DNA from 3 places in the Cytobacillus kochii genome. Region 2 is predicted to be linked to each of the others. Evidence: riboswitches for the same ligand, from Rfam matches in the RefSeq annotation. Region 2 holds a riboswitch; each other region holds the start of a gene.
What was found. Region 2 has a riboswitch for S-adenosylmethionine ahead of LG276_RS07745 (PLP-dependent aspartate aminotransferase family protein). Riboswitches for the same ligand answer to the same signal wherever they lie in the genome.

Region 1: linked by a shared signal. The riboswitch ahead of LG276_RS19330 (methionine ABC transporter ATP-binding protein) and the one ahead of LG276_RS07745 (PLP-dependent aspartate aminotransferase family protein) in region 2 are both predicted to bind S-adenosylmethionine.
Region 3: linked by a shared signal. The riboswitch ahead of mtnK (S-methyl-5-thioribose kinase) and the one ahead of LG276_RS07745 (PLP-dependent aspartate aminotransferase family protein) in region 2 are both predicted to bind S-adenosylmethionine.

What each region holds. Positions count from the first base shown of each region.
Region 1 covers NZ_CP085254.1:3,786,467-3,790,754, forward strand. The annotation lists gene LG276_RS19325 (methionine ABC transporter permease) at 1-470, opposite strand, end outside; gene LG276_RS19330 (methionine ABC transporter ATP-binding protein) at 463-1,488, opposite strand; SAM riboswitch class I at 1,602-1,706, opposite strand; gene LG276_RS19335 (O-acetylhomoserine aminocarboxypropyltransferase/cysteine synthase family protein) at 1,795-3,111, opposite strand; SAM riboswitch class I at 3,192-3,297, opposite strand; gene LG276_RS19340 (hypothetical protein) at 3,386-3,721, opposite strand; gene LG276_RS19345 (thioredoxin family protein) at 3,992-4,288, opposite strand, start outside.
Region 2 covers NZ_CP085254.1:1,442,105-1,446,392, forward strand. The annotation lists gene LG276_RS07735 (MBL fold metallo-hydrolase) at 1-577, shown strand, start outside; gene LG276_RS07740 (CoA pyrophosphatase) at 611-1,237, shown strand; SAM riboswitch class I at 1,303-1,403, shown strand; SAM riboswitch class I at 1,587-1,697, shown strand; gene LG276_RS07745 (PLP-dependent aspartate aminotransferase family protein) at 1,774-3,573, shown strand; gene LG276_RS07750 (aliphatic sulfonate ABC transporter substrate-binding protein) at 3,598-4,288, shown strand, end outside.
Region 3 covers NZ_CP085254.1:1,163,441-1,167,728, forward strand. The annotation lists gene LG276_RS06320 (2,3-diketo-5-methylthiopentyl-1-phosphate enolase) at 1-1,001, opposite strand, end outside; SAM riboswitch class I at 1,100-1,203, opposite strand; SAM riboswitch class I at 1,406-1,559, shown strand; gene mtnK (S-methyl-5-thioribose kinase) at 1,706-2,890, shown strand; gene mtnA (S-methyl-5-thioribose-1-phosphate isomerase) at 2,887-3,939, shown strand; gene LG276_RS06335 (sugar ABC transporter substrate-binding protein) at 3,936-4,288, shown strand, end outside.

The DNA.
Region 1 (4,288 bases), 2.2 Mb from region 2:
ACGGTAATACCCGAAACAAGCGCTGGCATAGATTCAGGAATGAGTACCTTCCATATAATTGTACTTGTTTTTGCACCCATCGATTTAGAGGCTTCAATGACACCTTTATCAATCTCACGTAAGCCAATTTCCACCATTCTTGCATAGAAAGGTGCTGCACCAATAATGAGTGCTGGCAATGCTGCATTTTCTCCAATCATTGTCCCTAAAATCATTTTTGTGAAAGGGATTAGTAACACAATCAAGATTAAGAACGGAATGGATCGAAAGACATTAACAAATGCCGCAATAATTTTATTAACTAGCTGATTTTGCCATATATTCCCTTTAGAAGTTAAGAACAAAAGTAATCCAAGAATAATTCCTAAAATAAACGTGGCTATAACAGAAATACTTGTCATATATAAAGTTTCTTTTGTTGCTTCCCACATTCTTTCCCAATCCACATTTGGTAGCCATTCATTAAGCATGGGAAATCACCTCCACGCCAACCTTCTGCGAATGAATATATTCAATCGCGCGGGTAACCTCATCCGACTCTCCATCTATATGAATAAATAAGGTACCGTAAGAGCCACTTTGTGTTTGGGATATCTTTCCTTGTAATACATTCACTGTTACATTGTAGTGACGAATTAAGTTTGTGATTAATGGTTGTTCCGCTGAACCACCTACAAATCCAAGTTGAACAATTTGGCCATTTGGATAAGCACTCAGTAAATGTGTAATCGTTTCCTTCGTTTCTTCCGGTTCGGTCACTTGTTGAACAAAACGCTTCGTAATAGGTTCTTTTGGCTTTTGGAACACATCTAGCACTTCGCCAATTTCAACAATTCTTCCACCTTCCATGACAGCCACACGGTGGCAAATCTTGCGAATGACATGCATTTCATGCGTAATTAACACAATAGTTAACCCTAAACGTTCATTAATATCAACAAGTAAGTCGAGAATACTATCAGTTGTTTGCGGATCTAGAGCACTTGTCGCCTCATCACATAACAGTACTTTAGGATTATTGGCAAGTGCTCGAGCAATACCTACTCGCTGTTTTTGTCCACCGCTTAATTGCGAAGGATAGGCATCCTCTCGACCATCTAGTCCGACCAATTTAATTAATTCATTAACTCTCTCTAGTCGCGCTTTCTTAGGTACACCAGCAATTTCTAATGGAAACGCAATGTTTTCTCGAACTGTTCGAGACCATAATAAATTAAAATGTTGAAAAATCATGCTTATTTCTTGTCTAGCCTTTCTTAAGCTAGCACCTTTTATGCGAGAAACTTCATTCCCAGCTACAGATACAACGCCTTCAGTCGGGATTTCAAGTCCATTTAACATACGAATCAATGTACTTTTACCTGCACCACTGTATCCGATTACACCGAATATTTCACCCTCGTTAATTTCGAGGTTAACATTGTCTACTGCATTTACTTTCCCGTTTTTCGTTGAGAAAATCTTTTTTACATCTTTTATTGAAATCATCTTATACTTCACCTCTTCAATCCAGAAAAACCAACACATTTATAGCATATCCATTGTTTTTAAAAAAAGCCTTCCTGCTTATGAGCAGAAAGGCTTGTTATGAAAATTCCTTTCTCTCATCTTTCAAAGCTAATGCTTTGAGTGAATTGGCACCATTTCAATTAAATGACGGTTGCCGGGCTTCAAAGGGCACTTCCCTCCACCTCTCTAAATAAGAGCAAACTATGAATATATTGAATTTTTTTGTGTACCTGTGTAATAGTATCATGTCATTGAAGTAGGTGTCAAATCTGAAAATAATAGTTGTTAGGCCCTTATATTTAATGAAGCAATACCGGTTGCCGCTTCAATAGCAGATTCAAGATCATCGATCAAATCTTCTACATTTTCAATTCCAATTGATAATCGGATTAAGTCTTCAGGTACACCTGCTTGTTTTAACCCATCTTGATTAAGTTGTTGATGCGTTGTGCTTGCTGGATGTATAATAAGACTTTTTGCATCACCTACATTCGCTACATGTGCGAACAGCTCAACCGAATTAATAACCTTCGCACCTGCTTTGCGCCCACCAGATATGCCAAAAACGACAACTGCCCCTGCACCTTTAGATAAATATTTGTCTGCTAATTCTTTATTAGGATGGTTGTCATCGCCCGGATAAAGTACCCAATTAACAGCAGGGTGATTATTCAAATATTGCACAATTTTTTTCGTATTAGCAATATGTTCTTTCATTCGAACCGTTAACGTTTCTAAACCTAAAGTGAATTGGAAGGCGCTTTGTGCACTTAGTGCTGGACCTAAATCCCTTAGAAGCTGCACTCTCGCCTTAGTAATATATGCTACAGGGCCAAGTGCCTCACTATATACTAAATCGTTATAGCTTGTATCCGGCTGACTTAATCCTGGATACTTCTCTGAATTCCAATCAAATTTACCACCGTCAACAATGATTCCCCCCATTGTCGTCCCATTCCCCAGTAACCATTTCGTAGCAGAATGAACAACAATATCTGCGCCATGCTCAATCGGCCGACATAGATAAGGAGTTGCAAATGTGTTATCAACCACTAACGGCACACCATGTTCATGGGCGATATTAGAAACCGTTTCAATATCTAGTACTTGTAAACTCGGGTTACCAATGGTTTCGGCAAATACAGCTCGTGTCTTTTCATTGATTGCTGCTCGTAGTTCCTCTTCATTATTCATATCGATAAGCCTAACGTTGATGCCGTACTTTGGTAAAGTGACTGTAAATAAATTATATGTACCTCCATATAAATTAGAGGCAGCTACAATTTCATCACCCGCTTGAACAATATTAAGAAGTGCTAAGTAAATGGCTGCTTGCCCGCTTGCTAATGCTAATGCGCCTGTTCCCCCTTCTAACAATGCAACTCTTTCCTCAAACACAGTAACCGTTGGATTATGAATACGAGAATAAATATATCCTGTTTCTTTTAAGCCAAATAAGTCTTGCGCATGCTCTGTATTTTGGAATTGATAAGCATTATTTTGATAGATTGGGACTGCTCTTGCCCCTGTTACTGGATCAGGTTTTAGCCCACCATGAACACCAATTGTTTCAAAACGAAGTTGCTTTTCTTTTTCTGCCATTTTACATCTCTCCTCTTTTTTAAATTGGAAAGAAAAGACGACCAAAAACCCTCTTCACAAAGAAGAGGGTTTATCATCTCTTCTTATCTATCAGAGCTTTTATGCTCTGCTGGAATTAGCACCGTGTATCAAACAACCGGTTGCCGGGTTTCATAGGGCCAGTCCCTCCACCACTCTCGATAAGAATATTTAATTTTCTAATTATTCTAAGGATAGAATAACAACCTTTTTTTGGGAAGTCAATCTTTTTTTAGTACATTTGATATATTTTTGATTAATTTTGATTTAACAGGAAAATGGCATCTAATTTCAATAATTGTCTAAAAGTCGATTTAAGGATGATATGCTTTTCATCCACTTGTTTCTTTAGACTTGTACGCCCTTGAAGCAAAGAATGAAAGTGGTCAGCAGTAGTTTGAATGTTTATATGATAATTTTTCAATGGGCGAGCATGTTTAATTAACAGCCTTTTACGGTCTAATGTCAAATACAATAGATTTTGTTCTAATTCTACTCGTATCCTTATAGGTTCCTTTAACATCATTAAAATATGATCATTTACTCTTAAAGATTGATTGAAATGATAAATGAGTTTCTCTATTGAAACCACCTCCTGCCCCGTCTTATATTCTATAATTCTGTTCCAAGAAATGATTTCCTTCTCCTAACTATCGACTTTAACCGACAGAACATTTTATTTCCAACAATGTTCACACCTATTTCCCGAGAAATATGTCAAAAGCTAGACTTATCGACAGAAAAAAGATACAGCCCATCGGTTCATCTGCATAGAATGAGTGAAAGGTGTATTTAAATATTTGCGCAAAACCCCTTGATTGAAAGCATAAGAAAACCACTTATTCCTAAACAATAAGTGGTTTTAAAATTGAAACTGTAATTCATATGATTGAATTTGCTCAAGTAAATAAGGTACGGAATGGAAAGCATAAAGCTTATCAACTAACTCTCCTTTTTTAAACACAAGTAAACACGGTACACTTTCAATTTCATACTTTTCGGCTACTGCTGGCAAAAAATTCAGGTCGGCTTTTCCTATAGGAAGGTTCTGCAACAGTTGCTCAGTAATTGTTAGCATTTTCCCGGCAACTTGACATGTCCCACACATAGGAGTGAATAAATAAAATAAGCCGGATTGCTTCCTTGCGATCAAATCATT
Region 2 (4,288 bases):
GATTGTGCCAATTGATGAGAAGAGGTTAGTCGCGATGGAAGAGGGACAATCATTGGATATCGGTGGACGTTTGTTAACTTTCTATGATACCCCTGGCCATGCAAAGCACCACTTTTCAATCCATGATTCGAAAAGTAATGGCTTCTTTACTGGCGATACAATTGGCGTATTTTATCCTGGCATAGCAAGAAAAGGATATCCATTAGTCCTGCCATCGACTTCTCCTAATCAGTTTGATCCAGAGGCGATGTTATCTTCTGTTGAAAAAATCGAATCACTTCAACCACAACATATCTTTTTTGGGCATTATGGTGAGGGCCCTGAACCAAAGGATGTTTTTACACAAATTCGTTATTGGTTACCTATATTTACTTCAGTTGCAGATGACGTTTTTCTCCAAGAAAATGACATAATAAAAATGCAGGAAGCCATACAATCGGAATTGTTGGAACAAGTAAAACATTATTTATTAACAGCGCACCATGTTGAACTTAGTGCAGAGGATAAGAAGCTAATAGGCTTAGATTTAAATGTCTGCACAATGGGGATGATTGATAGATTGCAGAAAGAGAAATAAAGATTTAAGTCGTGTGGTTTGGAGGTAATTAACATGGATTTGGAAGAAATAAGATCAGAGATACAGCATCGTCAATCAGATATATTGGGTAGCTCTAGATTGGTTAAATTCGCTGTTCTTCTTCCCCTAATAGAAAAAGATGGAGAAATACATATTTTGTTTGAAGTACGGTCTTTATCTATGAGAAGACAGCCAGGGGAAATTTGCTTTCCTGGGGGGAAAATGGATCAAGACGATGTGGATTTGATTGAGACGGCAAAAAGGGAGACCAGTGAAGAGTTAGGTATCCCAATTGGAGAAGTCTCTGTTTTTTCAGAACTTGATTATGTAGTGACACCTTATGATACAGTGATTTATCCGTTTGTAGGCACAATAGAGAGCATCAGTGATCTTAAGCTAAATCCAGAGGAAGTGGATCAAATTTTCACAGTACCACTTGCTTATTTTTTGAAAGAGGGACCATCAATTCATTATATTGAGATGAAGCCAGAGCCTAATAGTAGCTTCCCTTATCATCTCATTCCTAATGGGGAAAAATATAAATGGCAAACGCGAAGGATGCAAGAAATTTTTTATACTTATAAAGGTCATGTGATATGGGGGTTAACAGCTAAGATACTGTATCATTTTTTGACACTTATCCAGGATGAAAATAAATAAATTTTCAAAATGTTATTGACGATTCCCTATAAAAGGGTATATGATGTTAAACAAATAAATAGAACTTCTTATCCAGAGAGGCGGAGGGACTGACCCAGTGAAGCCTCGGCAACCAGCAATCTTTTGTATGGTGCCAATTTCAGAGGATATTATCCAAAGATAAGGAGAAGGTGAGCGTGTGAATTCAAAGCCCTTCTGCCCTTCTTGGTGGAAGGGCTTTTTATGTGATGAAGCCAATAATATTTTATTGGAATATAAAATATATTCAGATTTTATATTGACGACAATTTGTTTTTTGGATATAATTCTATTTGTAATTAAAGTATTAACGCTTTAAAAAATAAAATATTTCTTATCGAGAGTGACGGAGGGATCAGGCCCTATGAAGTCCGGCAACCTTCAAGCAAATGCTTGAAAAGGTGCTAAATCCTGCAGGCAGTGAATGTCTGGAAGATAAGATGAGGCAACCCCCTCTTCTTATGAAGAGGGGGTTATTTATTTTAATTATCCGACTAAAAAGTAGAGGAGAGTATATAATGACGAATCAATTTAACACTTATGATGATGAGACGATTTTATTACATGGAGGTCAATCACCAGACCCGACAACGGGATCTCGTGCAGTTCCTATTTATCAAACGAGTTCATATGTTTTTCATAATACAGATCATGCGCAAAGCCTATTTTCATTGGATGAGACGGGAAATATCTATTCACGAATCGGTAATCCAACGGTAGATGTATTAGAAAAACGTATTGCTTTATTAGAAGATGGGGTAGCGGCAGTAGCGACTTCATCTGGAATGGCAGCTATAGCTCTTTCGATTATGAATATTGCCCAAGCGGGTGATGAGATTGTTGCAGCTTCGAACCTTTATGGTGGAACATATAATCTTTTTGCTATAACACTTCCGAAATATGGGATTAAAGTTCATTTTGTTGATGGTTCTGACCCTGAGAATTACCGTAAAGCGATTACGCCAAAAACTAAGGCTTTATATGGAGAGATTATTGGGAACCCAAGTCTTCATGTCCTAGATGTAGAGGCAGTTGCAAATATTGCTCATGAAAATGATATTCCTCTTATTATTGATAATACTTTCGCTTCACCTTATCTTTGCAAACCAATCCAATGGGGTGCAGATATTGTCATTCACTCGGCAACAAAATGGATTGGAGGTCATGGAACAACAATTGGTGGACTTGTAGTTGATGGCGGACGATTTAATTGGAATCATGATAAGTTTCCTGGTTTTACTCAGCCAGACCCAAGTTATAACGGTATTGTTTATGCGAATGAGTTTGGTACTCTCGCTTTCAGTACAAAGCTTCGTGTTCAGTTGCTGCGCGATTTTGGGTCATCATTAAGCCCACATAGTGCATTTCTTTTACTCCAAGGATTGGAAACACTCCATTTACGTATAGAGAAACATACGGAAAATGCAGCGAAGATAGCTCATTTCTTAAACGCCCATCCAGCTGTCGATTGGGTCGCATATCCAGGTTTAGCAGAGCATCCAGCGCATGAACTCGCGAAGAAATATTTAAACACTGGCTTCGGTTCCATTGTGAACTTCGGTATTAAAGGTGGCCGAGATGCAGGTAAGAAAGTGATAGATACCATTGCATTGTGGTCTCATGTAGCCAATGTAGGGGATGCGAAGTCACTCATTATTCATCCGGCTTCAACCACTCATCAACAGTTAAGTGCAGAAGATTTAATTAAAAGCGGTGTAAGTGAGGAGCTCATACGTTTATCAGTTGGGATTGAATCGGTTAGAGATTTAACCAATGACTTAGATCAAGCCTTCTTTGAAGCGACTGGTATTTCTTCGAAGGGAGAACAAAAAGGAGAAACAGCAGTAAATGATGAAGGTGTTATTCGGTGGGCATTACAATCATCCTCATTAAAAGAAGATGTGGATGGCGAAGAGGTGCAAAGAGCAAAAAGGATTGCTGTTGTTGGTTTAAGTGGAAATCCTGCTAGACCAAGTTACCGTTTAGCAAGAAAAATGCAAAGATTAGGTTATCAAATCGTGCCAGTTAATCCAAGAGAAACAGAAGTATTAGGTGAACAGGCATATCCAAATTTAAAATCCATTCCTTATACCATTGATATTGTGCAAGTATTTAGAAGCCCTGAAGCTGCGATAGAAGTGGCGAAAGAGGCAGTAGAAATCCAACCAAAAGTGTTCTGGCTGCAAGAAGGTGTCATTTCTCCAAAAGCAGTTGAAATAGCAAAAGAAGCTGGACTTGAAGCGGTACAAAATCGCTGCACATATAAAGAGGCACAGAGATTAAGAGGTTCTATTGTAACCTTTGCTTGTGAAATTTAAAACCGAGGTTGAGGAGAGTCATCAATGAAGAAATGGTTCGTATTTTTAATTGTCGTTTTATCAATTGGATTCATTAGTGCTTGCGGGGATAGTGAGGCAAGCACTAATGATAGCAATGGCGAAGGAAAACCAGAAAAAATTGTTTTAGACTATGCCTATTATTCTCCAACAAGTGTCATTTTAAAGAAATTCGGTTGGGCAGAAGAAGCGTTTGCCGAAGATGATATTGATGTTGAGTTTGTCCTCAGTCAAGGGAGTAATAAGGCACTTGAGTTTCTTAATAGCAGCAGTGTAGATTTTGGTTCAACTGCAGGTGCAGCGGCATTAATTGCAAAAGCAAATGGTGCTCCAATTGAATCAGTCTATATATACTCAAAACCAGAATGGACGGCATTAGTTGCACCGAAAGGATCAGCTATCAAATCAGTTGAAGACTTGAAGGGAAAGAAAGTAGCAGCAACGATTGGAACAGATCCATATATCTTTTTACTGCGCTCTTTAAATGAAGCCGGATTGACATCAACGGATGTAGAAATCGTTAACTTGCAACACGCTGACGGTGGAACGGCATTAACAACAGGGCAAGTAGACGCTTGGGCTGGTTTAGATCCACATATGGCTAAATTAGAACTTGAAGCAGGCACAGAATTTATTTATCGAAATATCGACTTTAACACGTATGGCACATTAAATGTGAGAAGCGAATTTGCTGAGA
Region 3 (4,288 bases), 280 kb from region 2:
ATGCCTGCTGAGGGGACCGGGAATGCCTGATTCAAGCCATTTTCTTCGGTTAACTGTCTAGCGATAGCTAAGGTTTTTTCTTTTTCCAAGGCAACAGAACCATATGGAGAAGGAAATAAAGAGAAATCTGCACCTGCTAAGCGAGTAAGATTACCGAGTAATAAGTCAGGAGCCACACCATAGAAGTTTGAAGAAGTATAGGCCCCACTATATGCAGGATGTGCCATGATAGGTAACTGCACTTCACTGTTTTCAGCTAGTGTTTGGAGCATATCTAGACCGTAAGTGTGAACATTGAATAATAATGCATCCGCCCCTAATTCGGTCGCATGTTTTGCTTTATCTACTAAATCCATTGTTCTCCCAGATAAATTGACTGCATAATGTGTCCTTTTTCCAGTCTTTTCATAGACTTCATCTAGTATTTCTTTACCTGCGATAATTCTGTCTTCAAAAGAGATGTTGACATCAAAAAGAATTTCATCATCTTTTACAATATCAACGCCTCCCATAGCCTGGTCTCTTAACTGTTCTCTTAAGAAGTGAATATCCCTGCCGATGATGCCTTTAAATATACTCATAAGTAATGGGCGGTCTTGAGTATTTAGTTTCGATCTTATATTTTTTATACCGAATTTTGGTCCTGGAAAACGGGAAAGATCCTCATTATCAAATTCTAGGTTTAATAATTTTACTTCACCATCTAGAGATAACTTTCCAAATACGGTTGTTAAGATTGCTGGAATATCAAATGTGAAATTATATGTAGGGTAGGCGATACTAATTTCGCACCTTACTTCACCGAATCGATTGGGATGTTCATCATCATAAAACTCTTGTAGTGCAGTGACTCTGCCTTTATGTTTTAGTAATTGTTTTTGCTCAAGTAATGGTAACGCTGTCCACGAGCCTATCGTTAATCCTAAAGCGATATCCTCTGCTTTTTTCTCTAATGAACCGGGTCTTGCGTATACTTGATAAGTTGCAATTACATCTCCCATATGAGAACCCTCCCTGATGGTTTCGAATTTACATTGACAATAAAAAACCCTCTTCTTAATCAATAAGAAGAGGGTTAGTTCGCAGTGATAGAACCTTCTCCTTATCTGTCAGCATGATTGCTGCAAGAATTAGCACCGTGTTCATTTAGAATCGGTTGCCGGGCTTCATCGGGCTCGTCCCTCCGCCTGCTCTTGATAAGAAAATTTATGATTATCGTTTTAAATTTTTGCACAATTGTATTATGTCACCAGGTGTTTTATCTGTCAACAGAGAATTTTTTACGTTATATGACAAAATTCCTTTATCCATAAAAAGATGAAAAGTTTTTTAAAAAAAGATTGACACTTTTTTATAATCGGTGCTAGTATTTGCTCAAGATATTTCAAAAAATGAATCTTTTATACTCTTATCAAGAGCAGGTGGAGGGAAATATGGCCCGATGAAACCCAGCAACCGACCGTAATATCGTTGTGAAACGAGGCGCAGCTAGAGAATTTCTGCGCCTAATGTAAGGCACGGTGCTAATTCCATTCAGAAGTTATTCTGAAAGATGAGAGGCAAAATCGTCATGACGAATGCCTCTTTCTGTACTGGAAAGGGGCATTTTTGTTTCTGTAGTGACAAAGCAGGTCCGACTATATCTCTTCATGTAGTCACCCCTGTTTTGTGCCACAGATAAATAAAGAAATAAGGGGGAAGAGATATGGCTGTTTTAGAAAATATAGGTTACCGCGCTTTGACAGAGGAATCTGCGTGTGAATACGTGAAGAGTTTAAAGCTGTTTTTACCGGATGAAAAAATAACGGTGGAAGAGATTGGTGATGGTAATTTGAATTATGTTTACCGTATTACTTCTAATCGTAAAAGTGTAATTATTAAGCAAGCACTCCCTTATGCAAAAGTAGTCGGGGAAAGCTGGCCACTAACACTTAAACGAGCAAAACTGGAGGCAGAAGTCCTTAAGAAGCATGGTGAATTCGTTCCTCACCTCCTCCCAGCAGTACTAGCAACAGATGAAGAGCTAGCATTAACTGTGATGGAGGATCTTTCCCATCTGACAATTGTAAGAGACGGATTGATTCAAGGGGATCATTATCCGAAGTTATCAGCTCATATTGGGGAGTACCTAGCAAAGACATTGTTTTCAACTTCAGATTTTGCTCTTCATCCGTTTGAGAAAAAGAAATTGGTCGCTAAATTTTCAAATCCGGAACTATGTAAAATCACTGAGGATTTAGTATTCACCGATCCATTTTTTGATGTGGAAACGAATGATTTTGAAGCTGAGTTGGCTGAAGTGGTTCAGCAACTATGGGCTAATGACAAGTTGAAGCTTGAAGTAGCCAAAATAAAATATGCTTTTCTCACAGAAGCAGAGAGCTTACTACATGGTGACCTACATACAGGGAGTATATTTGCGAGTAAGAGTGAGACGAAGGTGATTGATCCTGAGTTCGGCTTTTATGGTCCGATTGGATTTGATGTCGGTCAATATATTGCCCATCTCATTTTCCAAGTACTTGTACGAAACGAAAACGATAGAATCGTTATTCGTCAACAGATTGAAGAAGTATGGGATGTGTTTTCTCAATATTTTTCAGAAGCTTGGGAAAATTCTGTTGTTAATCCTTTTACGAAAGTACCAGGCGCTCTAGAATCTTTTCTAGCTAAAGTATTTAAAGATGCTATCGGAGTAGTGGGATGTGAATTAATTCGGAGAACAATCGGATTGTCTCATGTGAAGGATCTTGATGGAATAGAAGATAGTTCAATTAGATTATATGTGAAAAAGTCAACGATTCAATTAGGTTCATCCTTGATTATTAATCGCAAAAACATAGGAACAATCTCGCAACTTCTTAAGGAACTGGAGGCGTATACATCATGAGTATACCAACACCAATTGAATGGCAAGAAGGTAGATTGAAAATTCTTGATCAAACCTTATTACCCCATCAAACAAGATGGATAGAACTCGAAACCATTGAAGATGTCTTTGAGGCAATTATTCAGTTGAAAGTAAGAGGGGCGCCAGCTATTGGAATTACTGCTGCTTATGGTTTAGCGATTGCTGCAAAAAAATACGAAGGGGTCGACATTGAAACTTTCCATCTTAGAATTCATGAAGATTATCTTTATCTAGCGGGCTCTAGACCGACAGCTGTTAATTTGTTCTGGGCTTTGGATCGAATGATGAAAGTAATAGAAACGCTGTATTCAACAGAGGAGACAATTATCAGTTTGGAGCAAGAAGCAAAGAAAATACATCAAGAAGACGAGGAGATTTGTCGGCAAATTGGTGAAAATGCACTAAGTCTATTGAATGGTAGGAAAAAGGTATTAACGATTTGCAATGCGGGAACGATTGCTACGGGAAAATATGGTACAGCGCTAGCGCCGTTTCATTTAGGCAAGGAGAAGGGTGTTGACTTTCAAGTATATGCTTGTGAAACGAGACCGGTTCTTCAGGGAGCGCGTCTAACTGCTTGGGAGCTTCAACAGTCCAATGTGGATGTGACGGTCATTACTGATAATATGGCTGCTCATACCATAGCAACCAAGGGGATTGAAGCGATTATAGTCGGGGCCGATCGTATTGCCAGCAATGGAGATACAGCGAATAAAATCGGTACATGGCAACTAGCTATTTTAGCAAACTATTTTCAAATTCCTTTCTATGTAGCTGCGCCATTGTCGACATTTGACTTTTCTATCGCATCAGGGGCAGATATTCCGATTGAGGAGAGGTTGGCAGAAGAGGTGACTCATATTGGGGCAAACCAGATCACACCAGAAGGAACGAAAGTGTTTAATCCGGCGTTTGATGTGACAACGGCTAATTTAATTACTGCAATTGTTACTGAAAAAGGCATTTTTGAAGCTGATCGAAACAAATTGGCACAATTGAATAAAGCAGAAGAGGGAGTTAGGGCATGAAGAACAATCGTATACTATTAGCGTTTCTTATTATTTTTATTTTAATCTTGGCAGGCTGCCAGCCAAAAGGGAGCAATTCAAGTAGTGAAGCAACTGCATCAACTAAAGAGAATAGTGTACATCCGTTAGCTAATAAAAAGATCGCACTAATCATGCAAATTAATTTAGGAACTTTTTCTGCACAATATATTGAAGGGGTAAAAGAGCAGGTAGAAAAGTTTGGTGGAACCGTTCAAGTATTTACTTCTGAAGGTGACTTAGCAAAAATGGCTTCCAATTTAGATGCAGCGATTAATCAAAAATTTGATGGGATATTAATTGATCATGGAACGAAGGAAGCGTTAACGCA